Linked DNA regions of Luteibacter rhizovicinus DSM 16549. The protein of the gene in region 2 interacts with the protein of the main gene of each other region in a pairwise test. Links are inferred from orthologs where the notes say so. Each region holds a gene or a part of one and is shown on either strand. Other genes may lie near its edges. The genes, in order: BJI69_RS18995 and cyoB.

Region 1 (6,004 bases), 2.8 Mb from region 2 along the record:
ATCGGCCTGCCACCTGGCCAGGTGCTGTTCCTCTCCGACATCAAGGAGGAACTGGACGCCGCACGTGAGGCCGGCATGCGGACTATCCAGCTGGTGCGACCGCCGCAGGCGCTGACCGATGCCGGCCATCCTGCCGTGGCGGACTTCGATGCCATCACACCCTGATTCGGGTCGGCGGACGCCGATCTATGTGTTTGCCGCGTTCATTGCCGGCGCGCTGCTTACCGTCGGTGTGCTGCGTTCGGGCTCCTGGCCGGCGACAGCGAGCCACGAGGTTGCCGGGACGACAACGGCCCAGACGCCGGCGCCTGCCGGCAGCATCGCTCCGACTAAGAGCGCTGCCGCTGCCGATCCTGCCGTCGCCACGAGCACGGCGAGCGACGACGAGTCGGCCGAGCTCGACTCGGGCAACTGGCCGAACGATGCACCCACGCCGGAGCAGGTCTTCACGGCCCAGCCCGAGGCCTTGCGCAAGGCGGTAGGCGCCCTGGCAGCGCGCACGCCCGGCAAGACCAACGTATACGCGCTGGCCTTCGGCGGCGACGGCTCGGAAGACGTCTTTCGCAACGAGGCGGAATACGTCGACAGCCTGGTCAGCAAGCGGTTCGCCAGTCCGGGCCATACGCTGGTGCTGGAGAACAATCCGGCGACGTTGACGACGCGGCCGCTCGCCAGCTGGACCAATCTCGAAGGCGCCATCGACGGCCTGGCCAAGGTCATGGATCCGCGCGAGGACATCCTCGTGGTCTACGTCGCTACGCACGGCGGCAGCGACCACACGTTGCTGGTGGACATGGACCCGATCCCGCTCGACCAGCTCGATCCGGAAGGCCTGGCTCAAATCCTTTCGAGGCACGCATTCCGCTGGAAGGTAGTTGTGGTGAACGCCTGCTATTCCGGCGGTTTCATCCCGAAGCTCAGTGGACCGGGCAGCCTGGTCATGACCTCGGCCCGCGCGGACCGGACATCGTTCGGCTGCGGTGTGGATTCCGACATCACCTATTTCGGTCGCGCGTGGCTCGTCGATGGACTGAATGCGACGCCGGATTTCGTCGAGGCTTTCGGCAAGGCGAAGGCTGAGATCGCGGCGTGGGAGACCAAGGATTCGCTGCAGGCCTCCGAACCGCAGATCGCCATCGGCAACGGGATCGAGGCCAAGCTGGCCGCGTGGCGCAACAGCGTGAAAGCCGGCCCTGCGGTGCCTTTCGAGCCCGCCAAGTAATACCGGCCTTTGTGGGAGCCGATTTATCGGCGATTGGGTGCTAGCAGCACCCTGGCCCGCTGCCGCGGGATCGCCGATGAATCGGCTCCCACAATCGCCGATGAATCGGCTCCCACAAGAGCAAGGATCAGGCGGAGGTGTCTAGCGCGAAGCGATCGGCGTCCATCCATGCCGGGAAGCGGTCGCGGTGGACCTTCAGCGGCGCGGGATCCAGCACGACCGTGACGACCTGCTCCTGCGTACCCAGTTCCACCAGCGCCTCGCCCACCGGATCGATCACCGCGCTGTCGCCCGCATACGGCAGGTCGTTGCCGTCCACGCCGACACGGTTAACCCCGATGACATAGGCGAGGTTCTCGATCGCACGCGCACGCAGCAAGGTGCGCCACGGATGACGGCGCGGCGCCGGCCAGTTGGCCACGAACAGGGCCAGGTCGTAATCCATGCCGCCAGCGGCTTCCTCGCGGCGGCCATTGCGCAGCCATACCGGGAAGCGCAGGTCGTAGCAGACCTGCGGCAGGATGCGCCAACCCTTCAGCTCGACGATGAGCCGCTCGGTGCCGCCGCCGTAGCGGGTGTGCTCGCCGGCCATGCGGAACAGGTGGCGCTTGTCGTAATACGCCAGCGAACCGTCCGGCGAGGCCCACAGCAACCGATTGAATACCGTGTCGCCTTCGCGAATGACGAGGCTGCCGGTGAGCGTGGTGTTCACTTCGGTGGCCAGCTCGCGCATCCAGGCCACGCTGATGCCGTCCATCGTTTCGGCATTTGCCAACGTATCGTTGGTGAAGCCCGAGAGGAAGGTTTCCGGCAGCACGATGAGATCGCTGGGCGCAGCACGACGCACCAGCTTGCCGTAGTAATCGCGATTGCCGGCAGCGTCGTGCCAGCGCGTCGCGCCCTGGATGAGGGAAACGGTCAGAGTTTGCACAGCAGCTCCGCGGCGGCTTCCATGGTGGCGTCGTTCTTGGCGAAGCACAGCCGGACCAGCCGCGTGTCCGGCGCGCTTTCGTAGAACGGGCTCAGCGGAATCGCGGCGACGCCGCCTTCGCGGACGAGCCACTCGCTGAAGTTGATATCGTCCAGATCGCGGATCGCGCTGTAGTCGACGAGCTGGAAATAGCCGCCCGGAACGTCGAGCAGCTTCAACCGCGACGGCGCGATCAGCTTACGGAAGCGGTCACGCTTGGCCTGGTAGAACGCGGGCAATTCAAGGTAATGCTCCGGCGTCGACTCGAGGAATTCGGCGAACGCCCACTGCGCGGGATTGAACGTGCAGAAGGTCAGGTACTGGTGCACCTTGCGGAACTCGGCCGTGAGCGCCTTGGGCGCGATGGCGTAACCGACCTTCCAGCCGGTGCAGTGATAGGTCTTGCCGAACGACGAAACCACGATGCTGCGCGTGGCCAGTTCCTCATGACGCAGCACGCTCTGGTGCTCCGCGCCGTCGAACACGATGTGCTCGTAGACCTCGTCGGACAGCACCACGATGCTGGTGTCGCGCACGATGGCGGCGAGCTCATCCAGATCCGCACGCGACAGCACGGCACCGGACGGGTTGTGCGGCGAATTGATCAGGATCATGCGCGTCTTCGGCGTCACGGCGTCGCGTACGCGCTGCCAGTCGATCGCAAAGGTGGGCAGCGTCAGCGGAATATGCACCGCGGTCGCGCCCTGCAGTTCGATCGCGGGCTCGTAGCTGTCGTAGCAAGGGTCGAAAACGATGACTTCCTCCCCTGCCCTCACCACGGCGGCGATGGCGGAGAACAAGGCTTCGGTCGCACCGGAGGTGACCGTGACCTCGGTGTCCGGACTCACCCGATGGCCGTACAGGCGCTCGGTTTTCGCGGCGATCTGTTCGCGCAGCTTGGGGATGCCGATGCCCGGGGCGTACTGGTTCTTGCCCTCGGCCATGGCTCGCGTGATCGCTTCGCGCAACGGCGCCGGCGGCTCGAAATCAGGAAAACCCTGGCCCAGGTTGACCGCCTTGTGTTCCAGCGCAAGCTGGCTCATGACGCTGAAGATGGTCGTGCCGACCTTGGGAAGCTTGGTTTCGAGCTGCATCGAACATCCTTACTCGTTTGGACGGCCAAACGTGGCCGAAGGGCTCGATCCTAACATGCGGGCCATGGTGATCGCTGCTGCCTTGCTGGGGTCGGCAGCGACCTTGTCGCAGTCCTTGTGAAACTCGGCCTGCGCCTTGGGCAGGCGATCGGCAAGGAAGTCGACGAAGCTGCGGATGGCCGGCAGCAAGCCCCGGCGGCTCGGATAGACGAAGTGGAGGGTGCCCTGGGCCGTGGTGTATTCGGGCAGGACCCACTCCAGCTGACCGCTGGAGATCAACGGGCCGCAATAATCCTCGGGCAACAGCGCGACACCGCAACATTGCACGGCAGCGGCGATCAGCACCGTGAAATCGCCACTGACCAGGCGCGGCTTGACCTCGACCGCCGCCTTCTTGCCGTTGGAATCGACCAGCTCCCAGACCTGGGCGCCTTCGTGCTCGTACATGGACAGGGCGGGCAGCGCCGCCAGTTCGTCCAGCGTCTTCGGGCGTCCGTTGCTATCGAGGAATTTCGGGCTGGCGACCAGCAGGTTGCGCGCAAAGCCGATGCTGCGCAGAACCAGGGTGGCGTCCGTATCGAGCTTCTCGCGCACGCGGATCGCCACGTCGAAGGCCTCGCCGATGACGTCGACACGGCGATTGGTCGCGGTGACACGCACCTGCACCTTGGGATGCTCGAGCAGGAAGGCCGGCAACATCGGACCAAGGACGTTCTGGGCAAGCGAGACCGGGCAACTCACCCGGACGATGCCACGGGGCTCGGTGCGCAACTCGTCCACGGCGTCCTGCGCGGCGCGCGCCTCTTCCAGCACGGCGCGGCAGTGCGCGTAGAAGCGTTCGCCGATCTCAGTGACGACGAAACGGCGCGTCGTCCGCTGCAGCAGCCGGACCCCGAGGCGATCCTCGAGCTGGGCGATACGCTTGCTGAGGCGGGACTTGGGGATACCCAGGGCGCGGCCCGCCGCCGAGAACCCGCCGTGTTCGACCACGGAGGCGAAGAAGTAGAGATCGTTAAGGTCCTGCAGCGCGCCGTCCATCAGGCATCCGTCGTTTCTGATTCGAAACAATGAGTCTACTCCAGGCGGGCTAATCAGGCGATTGTCGCCAGCGTATCGTTCCCTCCGTGCCGCAACCTGCGGTCTACGACTGAGGAACACCCATGAAACTCCTGCATCTCGATGCCAGCGCGCTCGGCGCCTACTCCGTTTCCCGCGGCCTGACGGCGGCGATCGTGGCGGAGTTCGTCCAGAACCATCCGGGCGTCGACGTCACCTACCGTGACCTCCATGCCGCCCCGCTCGGCCACTGGGGCCTGCCGGCCGGCGAGAACGATCCGGTTGCCGCCGAAAACGCCGCCGTACTCGAGGAGTTTCTTGCCGCCGACGTGGTCGTCATCGGCTCGCCGATGTACAACTTCAGCATCACCAGTTCGCTGAAGGCCTGGATCGACCGCATCACGGTCGCCGGCAAGACCTTCCAGTACACCGCGAACGGCCCGGAAGGTCTGGCAGGCGGCAAGCGCGTGATCATTGCGTCGTCGCGTGGTGGCGTCTACAGCCAGGGAGCTCCAGCCGCTGGCATGGACTTCCAGGAGCCCTACCTGCGTGCGATCTTCGGCTTCCTTGGTGTCACCGACATCGAATTCGTCCGCGCCGAGGGCGTGGCCATGAGCGACGACCACAAGGCCCAGGCCGTCGGTGGTGCGATCGCTTCGATCGGCAGCGTTATCCGCAAGGCAGCGTGAGCGCCTCGACCCTGATCAGGACCCTTGCTTACCGGGCTTCTGATCGGGGTCGTTCTGCGATTCCTTCGGGTGTCCTTCCCCGGGAACCTTCGGTTTGCCCTGCGAGGGCTTGAGATTGTCTTCGCGGTAACCGGATGTCGGCTGGTCTTTCTTGTCGTCGGTCATCTTGCTCTCCTGCGTATCGTCATTGCCGTTGCTGGCAGGCCGCGTGGCCACACTCGCAGGCGCTTCCCACATTCTGGCTTTCGGCCGCCATGCGGCAGCTCTCGCTGCAGAAATCACGCGACACCGGGATCTGGCAATTGCACCCGTCGTGGTCACAGGGTTTGGTCGCCTCGCTCATGCCTCGTCTCCTCACGCGTGAAGGAACTCAGGCGAGCGTGCGCGGATCGGCGTCTATTTTTCGTTACAGCGCGGCGAAGCAGGCGGCGTATCGAGCGCGGCCCAGCCGTGGGCCTCGACCAGCAGGCCGCTGAGGCTGCGGACGTCTTGCAGGTTGTGCGCGGCGACGCGCACGAGATCGCCCGACGAACCACCGCGAAGATACGTCAGCCATGCACGCGGTGCTTCCGAGCCCGGCAGGTCGTCCTCTCGCACGATGCGAAGAAGGTTACGCTCCGCCGTCTGCATCTTGCAGTTCTCCCACACCTGGCGGTAGCGCCGACGCATGGGGTGCAACAGGTCGACGTGCATCAACCCGGCGAGCGGGTTGTTCATGCGTGCGAGTCGATAGCGCGTCGCCAGTAGCGGTGCGTCGTAGGATTTTCCGTTGTAGCTGACGAGGACGGTGTCTGCGTCGAGCCACTCTGCGAACGTTCGCAGCATCGCGCTTTCCGCTGCCATGGTGGTGATGTAGACCTGACGCACGCGGAGGCCACCGTCGTGCCAATCCGCGGCGCCGATCATGAAGGCGCGCGTGCCGGTCCCGCCGGCCAGGCCGGTCGTTTCAGTATCGAAATGCAGCAGATGTTCG
Region 2 (6,065 bases):
ATGACGCCCTCCACGCCGCCGAACGTGATGGCGCAGGACGAGATCACTTCCTTGTCGGCATTGAGCAGGTACAGTCCCATCTCGCCGGTGGCTTCGCTCTCCGGCGCACGTGCATGGAGATACGCTATCTCGCCACCACCGAGGGGAAGCGTGGCGAGACGGACGTCGTGACCCCGGAGCAGGCGATTGCGCAGGCGTTCGGGAAACTCGCGGGCGATGAAGCGATAGTGCGACTCGACGACCCGCGCGCGCATGGGCAGGTCGAACTTGCGGGAGAGGTAATGGGTCTGCCAGCGCTCGTAGACCCGGGGATTCATCTCAGCCGCATCGCGCATGGCTCGCGACGCGCCCACCAGGCCAAGCCAAGTGGCCTGGCGACGGAAGGCGACCAGGCTGCGTAGCAGGTAAGGCAGCCTTCGTTCCCGCACCGCCCCCTGCCGTCGCAACGTCGCACGCCGGCGGGCATGATCGAGAAGAAGCGCCAGCGAACCTCGTGCCGGCCGGACGGGTGCCCAGCCAAGCTTGGCGTCGGGGACCGTGATGGGATCGGGGTAGTGCGGATGCATACCCTAAAGACGTTCGACGCCCGGGAAATTGAAATCGGCCGCTCCACATGTGGGAGGCGGCTCCAAGGTAGGAGCCGATTTATCGGCGATGGGTGCTCGCGACGCGGTTAGGCATCGCCGATAAATCGGCTCCTACCGTGGCGCGCCCGCCACCCGGGACGTCTTCCAGACCACCCAGGCACCGACCAGGGTCAGCAAGGCCAGCGCATACCAGGTGAGGGCGTAGCTCAGGTGGTTGTCCGGAAACGCGATGACCGTCAGCCCACCCACCGGACCGTCGTTACCCTCACCACGTCCGGGCGACGAGGCCGCATCGGCGTCGACGAAGTAGGGAGCCACGTCGCCCAGACCCTTCGCCGCCGCGATCGCGGCCACATCGCGGGAGAACCAGCGGTCCCCGGCCGGGTCGTTCTTCTGCAGGAAGGCGCCCTTCGGCTCGCTGATCCGCAACAGCCCCGACACCGCCGCCGGCCCCGACGGGCCCGGCGTGCAGTCGGCCTTGCCGGCACACCACGTCGGCGACACGAAGCCGCGATTCACGATCACGACATCGCCCGAGGCCAGACGCAACGGCGTCAGCAACCAGGAGCCCATGCCGAGCTCGGTGCTCGCGCGAACGCGGACGCTCTTGTCCTGCAGGAAGCTACCGCTCAGTTTCACGCGGCGGTATTCGTCGTTCGCTGCACTCACCTGCGGCCACTGGCCACGACCGGGTGCGTCCACGGGCGCGGCATGCACGCGAGCGTCCACGCGAGCGATCAGGTCGTGCTTCCACGCGCGCCGGTGGACCTGCCATGTACCGAGCGCAACGAAACCCGCAAAGACCACCGCGCCCAACACGGCGAGCAGGCCCAGAACGAAGACGCCGCGCGGTGAGCGCGGCGTCCTTGTCTCGTTTGGCACCTTCACGCTCAAGGCAGGTTCTTGACCTGCTGCTCGGTCATGTCGTGGGACATGCCCGGCATCATGTTCGAATTGAGATGGAACATGACCCAGATCGAACCGGTGAGCGTGATCACCACCAGGATCAGCGTGAACATCAGCGCCAGCATGTTCCAGCCGCCCTGCGACTTCGTATCCATGTGCAGGAAGTAGATCATGTGCACGACGATCTGGATCGCCGCGAAGGTGAGGATCACGATCGCCAGCGTCTGTGGGTTCGGGATGACCTTGCCCATGACGAGCCAGAACGGGATCGCCGTCAGCACCACGGCGAGGAAGAACCCCATCATGTAGCCCTTCAGGGTGCTGTGGCTGACTTCTTCTTCACCATGACCGTGGTCGTCGTGGTGGTCGTGCGATTCGATGTGCGCGCTCACGGCAGCACCCCCATCAGGTAAACAAAGGTGAACACGCCGATCCAGACCACGTCGAGGAAGTGCCAGAACATGGACAGGCACATGATGCGACGCTTGTTGGCCGGGGTAAGGCCGAAGCGCCCCACCTGCACCAGCAAGGTGATCAGCCAGATGATGCCGAAGGTCACGTGCAGGCCGTGGGTGCCGACCAGGGTGAAGAACGACGACAGGAAGGCGCTGCGCTGCGGGCCCGCGCCCTCATGGATGAGGTTCGCGAACTCGTACAGCTCGATGCCGAGGAAGGTGGCGCCGAACAGGCCGGTGATGATCAGCCAGGCCATCATCGTGCCGCGGCGGTTCTTCTGCATCTCCAGCACGGCGAAGCCGTAGGTGATGGAAGACAGCAGCAGCATCGTGGTGTTGATGGCCACCAGCGGCAGCTCGAACAGGTCGGCGCCCGAAGGGCCGCCCGCGTAGCTGCGGCCGAGGACGCCATAGGTGGCGAACAGGCAGGCGAAGATGAGGCAATCGCTCATCAGGTAGATCCAGAACCCGAGCAACGTGCCGTTTTCCGGGTGGTGGTCTTCCTTCATCCAGAACTGAAGGTCCTGCTGGTCCGCGACAGCGGCGGTAGAGGTGGCTTGGATATCAGACATGGGCGGCAAGCTCTTCCGTGCGGGCGGATTCGGTCCGGGCCACGACGTCGGCGGGGATGTAGTAGTCGCGCTTGTAGTTGAAGGTGTGGCCGATCGCGGTCACCAGCAGGCCGAGGAAGGCGAGACCGGCAATGATGAACATGTGCCAGATCATCGCGAAGCCGATGACGAAGGCGAACCCGGCGATGTACACGCCAGCCGCGGTGTTCTTCGGCATATGGATCGGCAGGTAGCCTTCCGTGCGGCGCGCGGCGTTGCGCTCCTTCATCTGCCACCAGGCATCCGCTTCATGGATAACCGGGGTGAAGGCGAAGTTGTACGACGGCGGCGGCGACGAAGTCGACCACTCGAGCGTGCGGCCGTGCCACGGATCGCCCGTCACGTCGCGCAGCGCTTCGCGGCGCTTGATGCTGACGAAGATCTGGATGAGGAACGCAGCGATACCACCGGCGATGAGCACCGCACCGAACGCGGCGATGATGAACCAGATCTGCAACGACGGGTCTTCGAAGTGGTTCATGCGGCGGGTGACGCCCATGAAGCCCAGCACGTAGAGCGGCATGAAGGCGAAGTAGAAGCCGGTCAGCCAGAGCCAGAACGACCACTTGCCCCAGTACGAATCCAGCTTGAAGCCGAAGGCCTTCGGGAACCAGTAGTTGATGCCGGCGAAGACGCCGAAGATCACGCCACCGATGATGACGTTATGGAAATGCGCGATCAGGAACAGGCTGTTGTGCAGCAGGAAGTCGGCCGGGGGCACGGCCAGCATGACGCCGGTCATGCCGCCGATCACGAAGGTGACCATGAAGCCCATCGTCCATAGCATCGGCACTTCGAACTGGATGCGGCCACGGTACATCGTGAACAGCCAGTTGAAGATCTTCGCGCCCGTGGGGATCGAGATGATCATCGTGGTGATGCCGAAGAACGAGTTGACGCTCGCGCCGGAACCCATGGTGAAGAAGTGATGCAGCCAGACCAGGTACGAGAGCACCGTGATCACGACGGTCGCGTAGACCATGGACGCGTAACCGAACAGGCGCTTGCGGCTGAAGGTGGCGACGACTTCGGAGAACACGCCGAACAGCGGCAGCACGAGGATGTAGACCTCGGGATGGCCCCAGATCCAGATCAGGTTCACGTACATCATGGCGTTGCCGCCGAAGTCGTTCGTGAAGAAGTTGGTACCGATGTAGCGATCGAGCGAGAGCAGTACCAGCACGGCCGTCAGCACCGGGAAGGCGGCGACGATCAGCACGTTGGTGCACAGCGAGGTCCAGGTGAAGACGGGCATCTTCATCATGGTCATGCCGGGCGCACGCATCTTGATGATGGTGGCGAGCAGGTTGATGCCGGAGAGGGTCGTTCCCACGCCGGCCACCTGTAGTGACCATATGTAGTAGTCGACCCCGACATCGGGACTGGCCGCCAACCCGGAAAGCGGCGGATACGCCAGCCAGCCCGTACGGGCGAACTCACCGACGAACAGCGAGGCCATCACCAGCATGCCGCCAGCGACGGTCATCCAGAAGCTGAAGTTGTTGAGGAACGGGAACGCCACGTCGCGCGCGCCGATCTGCAATGGCACGACGAAGTTCATCAGGCCGGTGACGAAAGGCATCGCCACGAAGAAGATCATGATCACGCCGTGGGCGGTGAAGACCTGGTCGTAGTGATGCGGTGGCAGGAAGCCGGGGTTGCCGTTGAAGGCCATGGCCTGCTGGGCACGCATCATGATGGCGTCGGAGAAACCACGCAGCAGCATCACGATACCGAGCACCATGTACATGATGCCGATCTTCTTGTGATCGATGCTGGTGAACCACTCGCTCCAGAGGTAACCCCAGAGTTTGTACTTGGTCAGCACGGCCAGCAGCGCGATGCCGCCGAGGGCGACAGCCGCGAACGTGCCGATCAGGATCGGCTCGTGGTAGGGAATCGCCTCGATAGTGAGGCGTCCAAAGATCAGTTTGACTAGATCGGGTGTGTTCATTACCGGACTCGGCGAGGCTTGAATCGGAAAAGGCGGCCGCTCAGAGCGGACGTCCGGCAGGTGTCATCGCTGCGCCGGTGGCGCCGCGGGCAGCGCAAAGCGCACCCACGTAGCGCTTGCCGTCGTCGGCGACACCCAGGCGCGAGCGGGTGGCGGCATCGAGCGAAGTGACGTTGTAGGTGCCCACCACGCCCTGACCGCCCTGCTGGTCGATCGCCATCATGTCGCTCTGGCACATGCGGTTCGATTCGACGCACCGGTTGAGAATGGCGTTGTACAGGCCAGGCGCCACGGTCTTGTAGTAGTGCACCGGTTCGCGCTCGCTGGGCTGCTCGAGCTTGAGGTAGTCCTCACGGCTCAGGGTGTTGCCATCGGCGCGGGCCTTGGCCACCCAGGCGTCGAAGTCACCATCGGACAGGCTATGGAGGCGGAAACGCATGTCCGAGAATCCGGCGCCGCTGTAGTTGGCGGAAATTCCTTCGAAGTCACCGGTCTTGTTCATCACCGCGTGGAGCTTGGTCTCCATGCCCGGCATGGCATAGATCATGCCCGCCATGGCGGGAACGAAGAACGCGTTCATGACGTTGGAGGCGGTGATGTGGAACTCGATCGGGCGGTCGACCGGCGCGGCCATTTCATTGACCGTGGCGATGCCCTGCTCCGGATAGAGGAACAGCCACTTCCAGTCCAGCGCCACGACTTCGACCACGAGGGGCTTGACGCCCTCGGCGACCGGGCGGGAGGCGCCGATCTGGTCCAGCGGGCGATACGGATCCAGCTTGTGGGTGCTGGTCCAGGTGATGGCGCCCAACGCGATGATGATCAGCAGCGGGGCCGACCAGATCAGCAGCTCCAGGACGGTGGAGTGGTTCCAGTCCGGGGCGTAGTCGTCGTGGTTCTTGTTCTTTTCCCGGTACTTCCAGGCGAACAGGAAGGTCATCGCGATCACCGGGATGATGATGATCAACATCAGCACCACGGAAATAATGATGAGATCACGCTGCTGGCGGGCAATGTCGCCGGAGGGCGAGAACAGCACGGCATCGCAGCCCGACAAGAGCAGGATCAGGGCGGGGATAAGCAATCCGCGCAACATCTTCATGGACATTCGCATGATGGAGGCAACCGTGGGGACACGAAAAAGTACGCCTATCCGGCTTTTAAGGCCATAGGACACATTGTCCCATGGCCTTACAAGCCGAGTGCTGCGATTTTTGGCTATCCTGTCATCCATCTCCAAGACCGGCCGAATACGATGTCGAGCATTTCACACGCCCATCACAATGCCGCGGAAGGCGCCGAACAGGATGTCCGCCGCCAGCACGAAACCAGCCACGCCCCCGTCGCCCCCGGCGAAATCGCGGTGGGCGTCGTCATTGGCCGTGCCTCGGAATACTTCGACTTCTTCACGTACGGCATCGCGTCCGTCCTCGTCTTTCCGTCGGTGTTCTTTCCGTTTTTGAGCCAGCTGGACGGCATCCTCGCCGCCTTCGCCATCTTCTCGCTCGCGTTCATCGCCCGCCCGCTCGGCACCACGCTGTTCATGGCCATC

Evidence for each region.
Region 1: the proteins of cyoB (region 2) and BJI69_RS18995 interact in binary tests that used the Escherichia coli proteins (3 or more experiments, as listed by UniProt). The link is inferred for Luteibacter rhizovicinus DSM 16549 from one-to-one orthologs.

What each region holds. Positions count from the first base shown.
Region 1 is NZ_CP017480.1:4,159,993-4,165,996, forward strand. The notes cover bases 1,214-4,139. They hold BJI69_RS18995 (pyridoxal phosphate-dependent aminotransferase), read right to left. Parts: upstream 3,287-4,139; coding sequence 2,141-3,286; downstream 1,214-2,140. Other genes in these bases: BJI69_RS18985 (C13 family peptidase), read left to right, coding at 1,214-1,222; BJI69_RS18990 (amidohydrolase), read right to left, coding at 1,350-2,153; BJI69_RS19000 (LysR substrate-binding domain-containing protein), read right to left, coding at 3,296-4,139. Also shown: mtnC (acireductone synthase), read left to right, coding at 1-165; more of BJI69_RS18985, read left to right, coding at 149-1,213; more of BJI69_RS19000, read right to left, coding at 4,140-4,324; BJI69_RS19005 (FMN-dependent NADH-azoreductase), read left to right, coding at 4,447-5,031; BJI69_RS19010 (hypothetical protein), read right to left, coding at 5,047-5,268; BJI69_RS19015 (ribonuclease H-like domain-containing protein), read right to left, coding at 5,428-6,004. UniProt on the Escherichia coli protein: Shows aminotransferase activity with methionine and histidine as substrates, and to a lesser extent also with phenylalanine.
Region 2 is NZ_CP017480.1:1,374,875-1,380,939, forward strand. What follows is about bases 2,014-5,000. They hold cyoB (cytochrome o ubiquinol oxidase subunit I), read right to left. Parts: upstream 4,514-5,000; coding sequence 2,513-4,513; downstream 2,014-2,512. Other genes in these bases: cyoC (cytochrome o ubiquinol oxidase subunit III), read right to left, coding at 2,014-2,457; cyoA (ubiquinol oxidase subunit II), read right to left, coding at 4,554-5,000. In the rest of the region: BJI69_RS06350 (DUF535 family protein), read right to left, coding at 1-566; BJI69_RS06355 (SURF1 family protein), read right to left, coding at 699-1,475; cyoD (cytochrome o ubiquinol oxidase subunit IV), read right to left, coding at 1,478-1,885; more of cyoC, read right to left, coding at 1,882-2,013; more of cyoA, read right to left, coding at 5,001-5,615; BJI69_RS06380 (MFS transporter), read left to right, coding at 5,769-6,065. UniProt on the Escherichia coli protein: Cytochrome bo(3) ubiquinol oxidase is the terminal enzyme in the aerobic respiratory chain of E.coli that predominates when cells are grown at high aeration.